3 regions of the Streptomyces sp. NPDC028991 genome follow, and region 1 is predicted to be linked to each of the others. Evidence: riboswitches for the same ligand, from Rfam matches in the RefSeq annotation. Region 1 holds a riboswitch; each other region holds the start of a gene.
What was found. A riboswitch is a leader RNA that binds a small molecule or an ion and turns the genes downstream of it on or off. The one in region 1 is predicted to bind cobalamin.
Positions count from the first base shown of each region.

Region 2: it holds a riboswitch for cobalamin, as region 1 does, so the genes downstream of both, ACZ4V1_RS18500 (ABC transporter substrate-binding protein) here and ACZ4V1_RS21850 (energy-coupling factor ABC transporter permease) in region 1, are expected to answer to the same signal.
Region 3: it holds a riboswitch for cobalamin, as region 1 does, so the genes downstream of both, ACZ4V1_RS25000 (cobalamin biosynthesis protein) here and ACZ4V1_RS21850 (energy-coupling factor ABC transporter permease) in region 1, are expected to answer to the same signal.

Region 1 covers NZ_JBVHVP010000011.1:42,595-47,668, forward strand. Annotated here, with positions in the region: gene ACZ4V1_RS21835 (ATP-binding cassette domain-containing protein) at 1-32, opposite strand, end outside; gene cbiQ (cobalt ECF transporter T component CbiQ) at 191-940, opposite strand; gene ACZ4V1_RS21845 (energy-coupling factor ABC transporter substrate-binding protein) at 941-1,309, opposite strand; gene ACZ4V1_RS21850 (energy-coupling factor ABC transporter permease) at 1,306-2,013, opposite strand; cobalamin riboswitch at 2,044-2,228, opposite strand; gene ACZ4V1_RS21855 (potassium channel family protein) at 2,356-2,841, opposite strand; gene ACZ4V1_RS21860 (chloride channel protein) at 2,928-4,301, opposite strand; gene ACZ4V1_RS21865 (DUF7144 family membrane protein) at 4,583-5,059, shown strand.
Region 2 covers NZ_JBVHVP010000008.1:87,697-92,770, forward strand. Annotated here, with positions in the region: gene ACZ4V1_RS18480 (NACHT domain-containing protein) at 1-525, opposite strand, end outside; gene ACZ4V1_RS18485 (hypothetical protein) at 567-1,025, opposite strand; partial or broken gene ACZ4V1_RS18490 (hypothetical protein) at 1,102-1,400, opposite strand; gene ACZ4V1_RS18495 ((2Fe-2S) ferredoxin domain-containing protein) at 1,537-1,941, opposite strand; cobalamin riboswitch at 2,004-2,152, opposite strand; cobalamin riboswitch at 2,363-2,540, shown strand; gene ACZ4V1_RS18500 (ABC transporter substrate-binding protein) at 2,629-3,594, shown strand; gene ACZ4V1_RS18505 (FecCD family ABC transporter permease) at 3,591-4,706, shown strand; gene ACZ4V1_RS18510 (ABC transporter ATP-binding protein) at 4,703-5,074, shown strand, end outside.
Region 3 covers NZ_JBVHVP010000014.1:55,944-61,017, forward strand. Annotated here, with positions in the region: gene ACZ4V1_RS24990 (inorganic phosphate transporter) at 34-1,272, shown strand; gene ACZ4V1_RS24995 (hypothetical protein) at 1,307-1,528, shown strand; cobalamin riboswitch at 1,669-1,807, shown strand; gene ACZ4V1_RS25000 (cobalamin biosynthesis protein) at 1,938-2,903, shown strand; gene ACZ4V1_RS25005 (cobyric acid synthase) at 2,935-4,443, shown strand; gene cobN (cobaltochelatase subunit CobN) at 4,440-5,074, shown strand, end outside.

The DNA.
Region 1 (5,074 bases):
TACGCGAAGGACGCGCCCCGCAGCGCGACCAGGGCCGCCTTTGACGCCTCCGGCCCCGTCGCCTCCGGCCCCGTCGATTCCGCTCCCGTCGATTCGGCCACCGTCGGCTCCGCTCCCGTCGATTCCGCTCTCGCCGGCTCCGATCCCATCGATTCCGGTTCCGGTTCCGATTCCGACTCCGTCGACTCGCTCACGACAGGTGCCTTTCCAGTACGAGGGTGAGCGCGGCCAGCGCCGTCAGCAGTGCGACGCTCGCCGCCGTGAAGGGCACCGAAACGCGGGCCTCGGGCACCAGGACGCGCAGGGTGCCGTCGTAGCCGCGCCCCGCCAGACCGGTCTGGAGCCGCGCCGCCCGGTCGAAGGCCCGCACGAACGCCGTCGCTCCCAGCCCGCCGAGCGAACGCCAGGCGGCGGCCCGGGTGGTGTGGCCCAGCCGTGCGGCCTGCGCCTGCCTGACCCGGTGCACGGAGTCCAGCAGCAGGAAGCTCATGCGGTACGTCACCAGCGCCACGTCGACGACCGGCGCGGGCACCCCGGCCCGCACCAGGCGGGGCAGCAGATCCGACATCGGCGTGGTGAACGCGAACAGCAGCACTCCGAGGGAGGCCGCCGAGGTGCGCAGCAGAAGTTCACCGGCGCGCACCGGGCCGCCGTCCGCCGCCGTCAGGAACCCGCCCGGGCCACCGACCTGTACCAGCAGCGGCAGCGCCCCGGTCACGCAGAAGCCCAGCGGAACGCGGTACGCCCGCCACAGCCGACGTCCGGGCACCCGCGCCGCGCCGAGGAGCACGGCGAGCGCCGTCACCAGGACCAGCGCCGCGCCGGGCCAGGGCGGCAGCGAGATCGCGAGCACGGTCAGGCCCAGTCCGAGCACGGCCTTGTCCACCGGATGGCGACGGCGCCAGCGACTGCTGTGCGCCGCCGCGTCGATCGGCAGCACTCAGTCGCCCGCGGGAACGTCGCCCGCGGGAACGTCGCCCGCCGGGACGTCCCGCAGCGCTGCCGCTGCCCGCTCCTCGCCCTGTCGCCGGCCCCGGCGCAGCCCGAAGTAGTAGGCCAGCACGCCCGCGCCGATCGCGGCCTGCACGGCGAACAGCGCCGACTCGATCTCCCCGGACGGCGGCTCGTACAGCGGCGAGAACCAAGGCTCGTAGTCCGGCTCGATCTCCGTGATCGCCGTCTCCGCCTCGGCATCGGCGCCGGCGAACGGCTCCTCCTTGTGGTCGCCGAGACCCAGCACCAGCGGCAGCACCGCGAGCGCGGCCACGACGAGCAGCAGCAGGGCGTTGATCTTCGCGTTGCGGCTCATCGGGCCACCGCCTCCCGCTCGCCGGACGTGGTCTTGCCGGACTTGGCCGACAGAACGCCCAGCCGGGTCAGTTCACCCTTGCTGGACTGCACCAGCAGTCGCATCACGACCACCGTGAGCAGCCCCTCGCTCACCGCGAGCGGAACCTGCGTGACGGCGAAGATGGACCCGAACTTGCCGAGCGCGCCCAGGAACCCGCTGCCCGGGTCCGGGAACGCCAGCGCCAGTTGCACGCTGGTGACGCAGTACGTGGACAGGTCGGCGACGAACGCCCCGAAGAACACCGCGACCATCAGCGGCACGTCGTAGCGGCGCAGCAGCCGGTATACGGCGTATCCGGCCCAGGGGCCGACGATCGCCATCGAGAAGACGTTGGCGCCGAGGGTGGTCAGCCCGCCGTGCGCCAGCAGCAGTGCCTGGAAGAGCAGGGTGATGGTGCCCAGTACCGCCATGATCGGCGGACGGAAGAGGATGGCGCCCAGACCGGTGCCGGTCGGGTGCGAACAACTCCCGGTGACGGACGGCAGTTTCAGGGCCGACAGGACGAACGTGAAGGCCCCGGCGGCGCCGAGGAGCAGGGTGCTCTCCGGATGCTCCCTGACCTCACGGGTGAGTGAACGGACTCCGTGTACGACGAACGGCGCGGACGCGACACCCCAGGCGATCGCGTGCGCCGGTGGCAGAAAGCCCTCGGCTATGTGCATGGCTCAGCAGACCCTCTCCAGCACCTCGTGGATGGACGACGCGCCTTGGCCGGTCTCCTGGCTTACGGGTACCACCGCCCGTGCTCCGCCTTCCCGGGTCACAAGAACCCAGTGGCTGCCCGTGAGGGCCGGAGCCGGACTTCCCGATTCACAGTGGCGAGGGCCGCACCGGCATCACACCGGATTTCCCGTTCACCAAGGCGTGGCGACAGTAGTGCTCCCTCGAGGGTGGTGACAAGCGGGCCTCCGGTCCGGCCGGGCGTGCCGCCGCTCCCGCGGACAGACCCCGGGGCTGCGGAAACGGCCGCCGGCGCCGCTCCTCGCCCGGACGGGGCACTCGCGTCAGCCCGGCCGGCCCCGGCCCGTCCGCCGGACCACCACGTCGCGCATCCGCTGGGTGAGCGCGGTCGCGGCGGCGGTGAGGAACACGAAGCTGTAGACGATCTGCAGGACCGTCACGACCCGCGCGGCCTGGCCCCGCGGCGTGATGTCCCCGTAGCCGACCGTGGCGAGCGTCACCACGGTGAAGTACAGCGCGTCGACGCGGGTGCCCAGGCCGGTGAACTCGCCCGGCTGCTTGGCGAGGGCGTAGTACGTCGCCGAGAAGACGTGCACGGAGAGGACGATGAGCAGGGTGATGACCACACCGGGCCGGGTGTCCGGGCGTTCGAGGAGGACATGGCGGATCTGCCTCAGCAGCAGCGCCGCCACGGCGGTCAGCATCAGGGCGAACAGCAGCCAGCTCAGCAGGGGCCGCTGCGGGCCCAGGTGGTCCAGGGGAAGCAGGAAGTAGGCCACGACCACGCCCCCCGCGACGCCGGCCCGCATCAGCCAGGGCCGGGCCGCGCGCCAGGCGGTCCGGGGCCGGCTGCCGCCCGTGCGGCCCCCGCGCTCGTGGGTGGCGCGGCGCTCGGTCACCGTCCCGTCTCCGCGGCCGGGCCCGACGCCGGTGCCGATGCGGACGCCGGTTCCGGTGCGGTCCGGCGTACCAGCTGGGTGACGACGAAGGCGACGACCGACGCGGTGACGATCAGCGGCATCTGGTCGTACGCGTCCGCGCCGGTCAGCAACACCGCCAGCACCGAGCTGGCCAGCGGCAGCCCGGTCACCGCGGCCGACGCGGCGGAGATACCCAGGGCGAGGGCCGGGGCCGCGCCGAAGCCGGGGAGGCCGGAGCAGGCCATGGCCGTCGCCGTGCCCAGCAGTACGGCCGGGAAGATCGGGCCCCCGCGCAGGCTGCCCAGCGCGATGCCCCAGGCCAGCCCCTTGCAGGCCACGAGCGCGATCAGGGCGCCCACGGACCAGGCGTGCGGATGCGCGGCGAGCTGGGCCAGGGTGGCCTGCCCGGACAGTGCCGCCTCCGCCGGGGAACGGCCGGTGATCAGGGCGTACGCGGTGAGGCAGACGCCGACCGCCGTGGCGCAGGCGACGGTGCGTACGGCGGTGCGGTGCCGTGTCCAGGAGACGGTGCGGTAACCCAGCTCGCGGGCGAACGTGACCAGTACGGCGATCAGCGCCGCCGTGGGGACGCCCCACAGGAAGTCGCCCGCGTCCGGGTTGGCGCCCGGCGGCACGTCGTGCAGGGCCAGCGCGCCGATCCTCAGGCCGGTCCACTCACCGAAACCGGTGAAGACCAGGGCGCCCGCCGCACTGGCCAGCAGACAGGGCAGCAGCAGGGCGACCAGCTGCGCCCCGCCGAGCCCGGCCCCCTCGATGAGCAGCACCGCCGCCACCACCGGGCCGCCGAGGATGGTGGAGATCGCGGCGGTGGAGCCCGCCGTGGCCAGGATCGCGCCCGCCCGCGGGTCCCCGGCCGCGCCCGCCCGCCGCACCGCCAGCAGCGCGAGCCCGCTGCCGACGGCCATCAGCGGAGCCTCCGGTCCCAGCACCACGCCGAGCGGCAGCGTGGCGAGGGCCGCCAGGACGGCGCCGGGCAGCGCGCGCGGGCCGACGGGCGCGCCGCCCAGCCCGTTGACCGGCAGATGGCCGCCGCCGCCCGGCATCCGGGTCACGATCGGCGCCAGGATCAGCCCCGCCAGCACCAGTGCGGGCAGCGGCCACCACCAGGGCGGGGCGTCGTAACCGGCGGCCTCCGGCAGCGACGTCCACACCCAGTGCTGGAACTCGTGCTGGAGACCGACGAAGAAGAAGCAGGCCAGCGCGATGGGGACGCCCAGCAGTACACACAGCAGCAACAACCGCAGATAGCCGGGGCTGAGCAGGGTGCGCCGCAGGGACTGCTCGGCCCGGGCCGGCACCGCGTTCGCCGGCGGGGGCTGAGTCGTCACGGGCCCTCCTCGGTCCACCTCGCCCCTCGGCACCTGGTCCGACGGTCCGTCGCGCGCGTTCGCATGTGCGCCTCAGTAAACGTGAGGCGCGCGAGGGGCGCACCCGCACGATTCCGTTGCGGACGACCGTGCGCTCCGGCACGACCGAACCCGGATCACCCGTTCGGCGGGCCCACATGGCCGGGCGGGGCGGGTGCCCGCAGGCTCGGAGTGACCTGTCGGCGCCCCGGGGTGCCGGTGGGCGCAGTCCCGTACGGGGACCCGCAGAAAGGACTCCGCTCATGAGCCAGCACGCCGCACCTTCTCCCGGCACGCCGTCCCACGGCGCCGACGGACCGCGGCCCCCGCGATCGGCGGACCGCGCCGGCGGCTGGGTGACCGGCGGCGTCGTCTTCGCGGGCGTACTGATGCTGCTGAACGGCGCCCTCGCCGTCCTGCAGGGCATCGCGGCCATCGCCGAGGACGACGTGTACGCCCGCGTGGGCAGCTACGTCTACGAACTCAGCCTCACCGGCTGGGGCGTCATCCACGTCATCCTGGGCGCCCTGGTGCTCGCCACCGGTTACGGCCTGCTCAAGGACATGGCCTGGGCGCGCTTCGCGGGCATCGTCCTGGCCTCGCTGAGCCTCGTCGCCCAGTTCCTCTTCCTGCCGTACGCGCCCGTCTGGGCCGTGATCATGATGGCGATCGACGTGTTCGTGATCTGGGCGCTGGCCAGCCGCCAGGAGCAGGCGGACCACGCCGGCCGACGGGTCTGAGCACCGCGTGCCGAC
Region 2 (5,074 bases), on a different contig from region 1:
CTCGCGCAGCCCGAAGGGACCGTACTCCTCGGTCACCGCGTGCGCCAGGGCGGGCGCCAGCAGGGGCGCACCCACCAGGTCGCCGGCGCGGACCAGCACCGGGAAGGCGGGTGCCGGGGAGGCGGGGTCCGCCTCCGTCGTCAGCAGGTGCCGGGAGGCGGACAGCAGGTGCTGCCGCAGCAGCGTCGACTTGCCGTGGCCCGGTCCGGCCAGCAGGACCCGGATCGGTCCGTCGCCGGTGAAGACGTGTTCGGCGGCCGCGGGAGCCCGCGCGGCCCGGAGCGAGGTGCGCCGCGGCACGTAGACATCGGCCAGTGACGGCGCGTCGAGCTCCGGTGCCAGCCCGGGGTGCGGAAGTTGATCGGCTGCCGACCGGACGGCTCTCAGGTACGAGCCGAGCCGGTGCCCGGGGCCGCTCGTCCGCACGGCGCGGTGACCGTCCCCGGGCTCCGGCGCGGAAGCGTAGTACGTGATGCTGTCGGCGTGCCCGACCGCGAATCCTCCAGTGGTGGCCGAGACGACCATGTCTGCCGTGACGTGCGGGGCCTGACCGCCTCCGAGCCCGCTCAGCCCTGCTGCGGACCCGGCTGCGGAGGGGTTCCGACGGTGACGTCACGCATCTGCACCGCCGCCGCGGAACCGTGATCGGCCCGGATGTCCACGTTGCCGCGGATCGTCGGGCCGTCGGCGGGCGCCTCCGCTCCGTCCGCCGGGGCGTGTGTCTGCAGCAGGGCCCGCAGGATCTCGGCGGCCTCCTCGCGCTCGGAGGCGCTCAGATTCTCCAACGCCTGCTCGAAGCGGGCCTGCCAGGCGCCTTGCTGGCCGCTGCGCACGCCGGCCCGTTCGTCGTCCGGTACGGCTTCCAGCGCGGCCGCACTATGGTCGAGCCGTTCCAGCTCGACGCGCTCACGCTCCCCGTCGCCCCGGGCGAACCACCGCGCGACCGACTGCTGCAGGCCCTGCCAGGCGCTGGTCCCGGCCGCTTGGACGACCGCCGCGCCTCCGGCGGCGGCCAGCGCGGCCATACCCTCCGCCAACATCCAACCGCCCCCGTTCGTCACCGTGTTCGACATGCGAGACGGTAGTGCACCGCGCGGCACGTCACCTCGCGTTCCACCGGATTGACGTCGGGCGCGCGGTCCGCGCCGCTGAGCGGCGGCAGTTCTTTCCCGTGCGCGGACCACCCGCCGGCCCCTCGGGCTCATCGGCCGTCCGCCCGCCGACGCGGGCGGCGGTCTCACGCAGCCGGGTGTGGGCCGCGTCGTGGGTGTGCACGGGTGCCACCACATGGCCTCCCGCGACGGCACGGCCTCGTACGGCGGCTCCACCACGCGTACGCCGGCGAGCGGCGCCAGGAGCCGGGCCGGGCGCGCCTGGTCCAGGGCGATGCGGCGGGGCCTCGTCGACAACGCCGGTGGGGGGCGAAGAGGCCGCCGAGGCCGGCCCCGTTCATGCGGGGCGGGGGTGACGGACGCGGCTGAGGCACCGGCGGTCGTGCCCGGTTCCCGTCCTGCCTCCGGCTCTCCGTCCGTACGGTCAGGGGGCCGTACGCCGTCGCGGCGGCGTGATGGCGTACAGGTCGAGAATGTCCGGCAGGGGTGCCACGCCCGGCCCGCCCGCGCGTGCCCACGCGGCGATGTCCTCGGTCGCGTCCGGGTCGTTGACGAGCCCCAGCCAGACGGGCCGGGCACCGGCGGCGCGGCCTTCGGCGGAGGGCTGTACGACGATGACGTTGGCCTGGTCGCAGACGTCGAGGCAGTCGGAGACGCGTACCGGTGCCGCGGCGCGCAGGCGCTCGGTCTGGGCCGTGTGGTCGACGCCGGTCACTTTGGGGCTGCCGCAGCAGCAGTCGCGGCACACGACGATGCGGCACGGCACCGGGGCGGTGGCCGTTGCGGCCCTCGTGTCGTCCGTCGTTCGTCCGGCCGGCGTTGCGGGCATGCGGTGCCGTCCCTCTCTCCGGGGAGATCCGCCCCGGTGGTCCGTCGAGGTAGCGACCGCGTGAGTCTCCTGGCTCTCGGGTCAATGCTCGTCCCTGCCTTCCCACCCGTTGCCGGGCAGTGGCCTGTCGGGACTCGCTCGCCGATCACAGTGGCGGGACCGCGCCGGATTCGCACCGGCTTCCTCGTTCCGCCGTCGCCTTGTCGTCGGCCATCATCCCACCCCGGGACGCCGCACCGCCCGCCCGGTACCGGCCTTCGGTCCGACTCCTGGGCGTGAGGGGGCCGTCGCGGGCCGACGGGCCGGGCGGGCCAGCCGCAGAAGAGTGCGCTGCCACCCCCGTACCAGGCTGTCCGCGAGGCGTGCGGGAGGCTCGGGGCGTGCGGCCGGGTCCGCACGCCCTTTCGCCGTCGGCTCGGGGAAACGTAGGATCACCTGGTCATCGCCGCGACGGGAGACAGGAAGCCGGTGCGAATCCGGCACGGTCCCGCCACTGTGACCGGGGAGCGCCCCTCCGACACGCCACTGCGCCCCGCGCGGGAAGGCGGAGGGAACGTCGATCCGGGAGTCAGGACACTGGTCCGTCGCGGGCCCGATCCGAGGAGCGCGGACTCCAGGAGGCTTCACGTGTCCCAGCTGTTCACCCCTGCCCGCACGCGCGGGTTCCTTCGTGCCACGGCCGCCGCCATGGCTCTTTCGTCAGTACTGCTGACCACCGGCTGCGGTCCGTCCGACGAGGGCGGCGGGGACGCGAAGGCCACCACGGCCGTGCCCACCGGCTTCCCGGTCACCATCGACAACTGCGGCGTGAGGACGACGTACGACAGGCCGCCGTCACGGGTGGTCACCATCCACCAGCACCCGGCGGAACTCATGCTCGCCCTCGGCCTGAAGGACCGGATGGCCGGCACGGCCTTCCCCGACTCCGCCGTCCTGCCCGAGCTGAAGAAGGACTACGAGGCGATCCCCGAGCTGGCGGAGAAGGAACCGTCGTTCGAGACGGTCCTGGACGCCGAACCCGATCTCGTCTACGGCGGTTACGGCAGCGCCTTCGCCGAGAACGAGGGCCGGTCCCGCAAGGCGTTCGCCGACGCCGGCATCGACACCTACCTCAACCGCGAGTACTGCGGCGAGAAGCGGGTGACGATGCGGGACACCTACGACGAGATCCGCGCCATCGGCAGGATCTTCGGTGTCCCGGACCGGGCCGACAGGCTGGTCACCGACCTCGAGGACCGCGTCGGCAAGGCCGCCGCCGAGGTCGCGGGCGAGCCAGAGGTGCCCGTCTTCCTCTACGACAGCGGCGACAAGAGCGCGTTCACCGCGGGCGGCAAGAGCCTGGGCACCGAGCTGATCCGGCTGGCCGGCGGCGAGAACGTCTTCGCCGACCTCGACGACGTCTTCGGCGACGTCTCCTGGGAGCAAGTCGTCGAGCGCAGGCCGGAGGTCATCGCCATCTACGACTACGCGGGCGCCGGAAGCGTCGAGGAGAAGAAGAGGTTCCTGCTCTCCCAACCCGCGCTCGCCGACGTGCCCGCCGTCAGGAACAAGCGGTTCGTCGTCCTGCCGCTGACCGCCACCCTGGTAGGAATCCGCTCGGCCTACGCGGTCGACGACCTGGCCCGCGGACTGCACCCCGAGAGCTTCCGGTGACCCAGGCCGCCACCGACACGTCCACCGAACGGACGGCTCAACGGTGGAAGACGACCGAGCCAGGGGCGGGCCGTACGGGGTTGGCGGTCACGCTGCTCGTACTCACCACCCTGCTCGTCGTCTCCGCCACGGCGGGCCTCGCGATCGGCTCCGTCCGGGTGCCGCCCGGCGAGGTGTGGGGCATCGTGACGCACGCGCTGGGTGCCGACTGGCAGGAGCCCGGCTGGTCGCGGGCCCGGGAGACCATCGTGGTGGACGTGCGGGCGCCGCGGGTACTGCTCGGTGCGGTCACCGGCGCCGGCCTGGCGGTGGTCGGCACCGCGCTACAGGCCCTGGTGCGCAACCCGCTCGCAGAGCCGTACCTGCTTGGCGTCTCCTCGGGGGCGTCCCTCGGCGCGGTCGCCGTGATCGTCTTCGGGGTCACCCTCTTCGGGCCGGTCTCCCTGTCGGTGGCCGCCTTCGTGGGCGCCCTGGGCGCGCTCCTGCTCGTGTACGCCACCGCGCGCACCGGCGGACGCATCACCTCGTCGCGGCTCGTGCTGTCCGGAGTGGCGATCGCGGCGGTGCTCACCGCGGTGCTCAATCTGCTGCTGCTCACCACCGACCGGGGCAACGAGGCCCGCGCGGTCCTCGCCTGGACCCTCGGCGGCCTCGGCGGGGTCAACTGGGGCACCCTGTGGCTGCCGGGCGCGGCCCTGCTGCTCGGCGTCGGCGTCCTCATGGCCCAGGCGCGCAACCTGAACCTGCTGCTGGCCGGCGAGGAGGCGGCCACCACCATGGGACTGGACGTGGCCCGCTTCCGCGCCCGCCTGTTCGTCCTGCTCTCCCTCGTCACCGGCGTACTGGTCGCGGCGGCCGGACCGATCGGCTTCGTCGGCCTGATGATGCCCCACATCGTGCGCCTGTTCGTCGGCGGCGACCACCGCCGGGTCCTGCCGACGGCGGCACTCGGCGGAGCGGTCTTCCTCATCTGGGCGGACATCGCCGCACGGACGATCGCCGCGCCGACGGAGATACCCGTCGGCGTGCTCACGGCCCTGTGCGGCGGGCCGTTCTTCCTGTGGCTGATGCGCCGGGACGCCCGGCGCGGCACCGACCGAGGAGTGGCATGACCGCGACCGAACTGAGCGTCGACGGCGTCACGCTCACCGCCGGAGCGCGCCACCTGGTGCGCGACGTGTCCCTGACCGCCCGCCCGGGCGAGACCATCGGCCTCGTCGGTCCCAACGGCAGCGGCAAGTCCAGCCTCCTGCGCACCGTCTACCGTGTCCTGCGCCCGGACGCCGGTCAGGTCCGGGTCGACGGAGGCGACGCCTGGTCATTGCCGGTGCGGCAACTGGCCCGCACCGTGGCCGCGGTGGTCCAGGACTCGGCGGCCGACTTCGATCTCGCCGTCCGGGAGGTCGTCGCCATGGGCCGCACCCCGCACAAACGGCTCCTCGCCGGCGACACCCCCGAGGACGCCGGGCTCATCGACTCC
Region 3 (5,074 bases), on a different contig from region 1:
CCAGCCAATGACCTCGAACGATTGCCTGGGTAAATGGAAAGCTTCTCGCTGATCCTCGCGATTGTGGTAGTAACCGCACTCGCGTTCGATTTCACGAACGGTTTCCACGACACCGCGAACGCGATGGCAACGACCATTTCGACCGGTGCGCTCAAGCCCAAGGTGGCGGTGGCGATGTCCGCCGTCCTCAACCTTGTCGGCGCCTTCCTCTCGGTGGAGGTCGCCAACACGATCTCCAAGGGTCTCGTCGACGAGACCGGCATCCGTCCCGAGGTCATCTTCGCCGCCCTGGTGGGCGCGATCCTCTGGAACCTGCTGACCTGGCTGGTCGGGCTCCCGTCCAGTTCCTCGCACGCCCTCATGGGCGGTCTGATCGGTGCCGCGGTCGCTTCGGCGGGTGTCGGCGCGGTCAACGGCGACGCGCTCGTCACCAAGGTGCTGATCCCGGCGATCGCCGCCCCGCTCGTCGCGGGCCTCGCGGCGCTGCTCGGCGCACGGCTGACGTACAGGCTCGGCCGCAAGGCCGACGGCAAGGCCGCCGCCAAGGGCTACCGCGCCGGGCAGATCGCCTCCGCCGGGCTGGTCTCGCTGGCCCACGGCACCAACGACGCCCAGAAGACGATGGGCATCATCACCCTCGCCCTGGTCGCCGGCGGCGCCCTCGCCCCCGACTCCGACCCGCCCATGTGGGTCATCCTGTCCGCGGGCATCGCCATCGCGCTCGGCACCTACCTCGGCGGCTGGCGCATCATCCGCACCATGGGCAAGGGCCTGACCGACCTCCAGCCGCAGCAGGGCTTCGCCGCCCAGACCAGCGCCGCCACGGTCATCCTGGCCTCCTCCCACCTCGGCTTCTCCCTCTCCACCACGCACTCGGTCTCCGGCGCGGTGATGGGCGCGGGCCTCGGCCGCAAGGGCGGCGTGGTGCGCTGGTCCACGGCCACCCGGATGTTCGTCGCCTGGGGTCTGACCCTGCCGGCCGCGGCCCTGGTCGCCGCGATCGCCGAGTGGGTCTGCGGCCTCGGTGACTGGGGCACCGCACTCGTCGCGGTCTTCCTGGTCGCCTCCAGTGCCGCCATCTGGAAGCTCTCCCGGCGCGAGGTCGTCGACCACACCAACGTCGTCGACGAGCCCGAGCAGGCCGGTGTGGTGACCACGGCGATGGCCGCCGTGTCCCCGCCCCCGGCGGGCGTGACCGAGGACCTGGCCGCGGCCGGCGCCCCGGGGTCCGCGTCCGACTCCAAGGCCTCCTCGGCCACCACCTCTGTCTGAGCCCGCGCCCCGGGTACGAAGGAAAGCGAATTCCATGAGCATCGACTGGGCAGCTCTCGGCTCCGTCTTCGGGGTCAGCCTCGTGGCCACCGTGGCCCTGGTGGGCCTGTTCACCCTCGGCATCGTCGGCCTCTCCCGTCAGGAGCGGGCGGCCGCCCAGGGCGGCTCCGCGGCCCTCGCGGTCACCGGCGCGTACGCCTGCTTCGCGGCCTGTGCGGCGGCGGTGGCGTACGGCATCTACCTGATCGTCGCCTGACCCTCGGCGCACCCCCTTGAGGCGGGGCGCGGGACGGACTCCAACCGTCCCGCGCCCCGCCTTCTTCTCGCGCCGGTGCACACCCCCCGTGTGTGGGGCTTCGCACACTCCCCCTTCGCAGGTCAACGCCAGGTTGACGGGTGTTCGCGGGCCGTGGTGGACTTCCGGAGCCAATACGGCGGCAGGAGAGGAAGCCCGGTGCGAATCCGGCGCGGTCCCGCCACTGTGAACGGGGTGCAGACCCCGGAAGCCAGGAACTCTCACCGCCGGTCTCTTCCAACCAGGGCGCGGACACCCTGAGTGAGGACATATCGCCATGCACGGCTGCGGTTCCACGCACAGCGGTCCCGGGTACACCGGTTCCGGGCACACCAGCGACACGCTCCCCCGCCCCGCGGCCGGTTGAGCCGTGCGCGCCGAACGCGTCTTCGCGTACGGCGCCGCCGCCGGCCTTCTCGGTGACCTCCTCCTCGGCGATCCGCGCCGCGGACACCCGGTCGCCGCGTTCGGCCGTGCCGCCGGCGCCGTGGAACGGGTGCTGTGGCGTGACCACCGGGGCTGGGGCGCGCTGCACACCGCCGTGTGCGCCGGTGGCGCCGCCGCCCTGGGAACCGTCACCGCCCGCGCCGTACGCCGTTCCCCCGCCGCCTCCGTCGCGCTGACCGGAGCCGCCACCTGGGCCGTCGTCGGCGGCACCTCACTCGCGCGCGAGGCCCGCGCCGTCGGCCGGGCCCTGGACTCCGGGGACGTCGAGGCGGCCCGCGCACGGCTGCCGCACCTGTGCGGGCGGGACCCGCAGGCGCTGGACGCCGACGGGATCGCCCGGGCCGTCGTGGAGTCCGTCGCCGAGAACACCTCGGACGCGGTGGTGGGCGCCCTGGTGTGGGGCGCCGTGGCCTCAGTGCCCGGGCTGCTCGGCTTCCGGGCCGTGAACACCCTGGACGCCATGGTCGGCCACAAGTCCGCCAGGTACCGGCGGTACGGCTGGGCCTCGGCCCGGCTCGACGACCTCGCGGGCTGGCCGGGCGCCCGCCTGACCGCCGTCCTGACCGTCGTGGCCGGCGGCGACCCGCGCGGCGCCGTACGGGCCTGGCGCGCGGATGCCGCACGGCACCCGAGCCCCAACGCCGGTCCCGTGGAGGCGTCGTTCGCGGGCGCCCTGGGCGTACGGCTCGGCGGAACGCTCTCCTACGGCGGGCGGGTGGAGCACCGGCCCGTCCTCAACGGCACGGCGGGACGGGCCGTCCGGGCCGGCTCCGGCGACATCGACCGGGCCGTCCGGCTCTCCCGGCGCGTGGGCTGGCTGGCGCTCGGCGTGTGCGCGGGCGCCCGGCTGTTCGCGCGCGGGGCCGTCAGGAAGGGGCGTACGACATGAGCGGTCGCCTCCTCGAGAAGGGACCTACGTCATGAACGGTGGCCTCCTCGTCGCCGGAACCACCTCGGACGCGGGCAAGAGCGTCGTCACCGCCGGGATCTGCCGCTGGCTGGTGCGCCAGGGCGTCAAGGTCGCGCCCTTCAAGGCGCAGAACATGTCGCTGAACTCCTTCGTGACCCGCGAGGGCGCCGAGATCGGGCGGGCGCAGGCCATGCAGGCCCAGGCGTGCCGCGTGGAACCCACCGCGCTGATGAACCCGGTGCTGCTCAAACCGGGCGGTGAGCGCAGCAGCCAGGTCGTGCTGCTCGGCAAGCCGGTCGGTGAGATGAGCGCCCGCGGCTACCACGGCGGGCGGCAGCGGCAGTTGCTCGGCACGGTGCTGGACTGTCTGGCCGAGCTGAGGGGCACGTATGACGCGGTGATCTGTGAGGGGGCGGGCAGTCCGGCCGAGATCAACCTGCGTCGGACCGACATCGTGAACATGGGGATCGCCCGGGGCGCCGGGCTGCCCGTGCTGGTGGTGGGCGACATCGACCGGGGCGGGGTCTTCGCCTCGTTCTTCGGGACGGTGGCGCTGCTCGCGCCCGAGGACCAGGCGCTGGTCGCCGGGTTCCTGGTGAACAAGTTCCGGGGCGACGTCTCCCTGCTGGAACCCGGCCTCGACATGCTCCACCGCCTCACCGGGCGGCGCACGTACGGCGTCCTGCCCTTCCGGCACGGGCTCGGCATCGACGAGGAGGACGGGCTGCGCGTCTCCCTGCGCGGGACGGTGCGCGAGTCGGTCGTCGCGCCGCCGGTCGGCGAGGACGTGCTGCGGGTCGCCGTCTGCGCGGTCCCGTTGATGTCCAACTTCACGGACGTGGACGCGCTCGCCGCCGAACCCGGTGTCGTGGTGCGCTTCGTGGACCGGCCGGAGGAGCTCGCCGACGCCGATCTCGTCGTCGTGCCGGGGACCCGCGGGACGGTCCGGGCGCTGGCGTGGCTGCGGGAGCGCGGGCTCGCGGACGCCCTCGCCCGCAGGGCCGCCGACGGCCGGCCCGTACTCGGCGTCTGCGGCGGGTTCCAGCTCCTGGGCGAGCACATCGAGGACGAGGTCGAGTCGCGCGCCGGACACGTGGACGGGCTCGGACTGCTGCCCGTGCGGGTGCGGTTCGCCCGCGAGAAGACCCTCACGCGGCCGGTGGGCGAGGCCTTCGGCGAGCGCGTCGAGGGGTACGAGATCCACCACGGGGTCGCGGAGGTCACCGGTGGGGAGCCCTTCCTGGACGGCTGCCGGGCCGGCCGGACCTGGGGCACCCACTGGCACGGTTCCCTGGAGTCGGACGGCTTCCGCCGGGCGTTCCTGCGCGAGGTGGCAGCCGCCGCGGGCCGCCGCTTCGTACCTGCCCCCGACACCTCCTTCGCCGCGCTGCGTGAGGAGCAGCTCGACCGGCTCGGCGACCTGATCGACCAGCACGCGGACACGGACGCGCTGTGGCGGCTCATCGAGTCCGGCGCGCCGCAAGGACTGCCCTTCATTCCACCGGGAGCGCCCGCATGAGCACAGTGTTGTTGTTGTCGACCGCCGACACGGACCTGCTGGCGGCCCGCGCGTCGGACGCCGCCTACCGGATCGGCAATCCGACCCGGGTCGACGTACGGGAGGAGCTGCCGGGGCTCGTCGAGGGCGCGGACGTCGCCGTCGTACGCCTGCTGGGCGGCAAGCGCGCCTGGGAGGACGGGCTCGCCGCGCTGAGGACCGCCGGCGTCCCGACCGTCCTGCTGGGCGGCGAGAGCGTGCCGGACGCGGAGCTGATGGCGGAGTCGTCGGTGCCGGCCGGCGTGGTGGCGGAGGCGCTGCGCTACCTCGTCGAGGGCGGGCCCGCGAACCTCACCCAGCTCGCCCGGTTCCTCTCCGACACGGTGCTGCTGACCGGCGAGGGCTTCGACGAGCCGGAGAAGATGCCGGAGTTCGGCGTGCACGGCGCCCGGGACGTCGTGGCGGGCCGGCCGACGGTCGGCGTGCTCTTCTACCGCGCCCACCAGCTCAGCGGCAACACCGCCTTCGTCGACACGCTGTGCGACGCGATCGAGGCGCACGGCGCCAACGCGCTGCCCGTGTACTGCGGTTCGCTGCGCGGCGCGGACCCCGGGCTGTACGAGTTGCTGGGCCGGACCGACGCCCTGGTCGC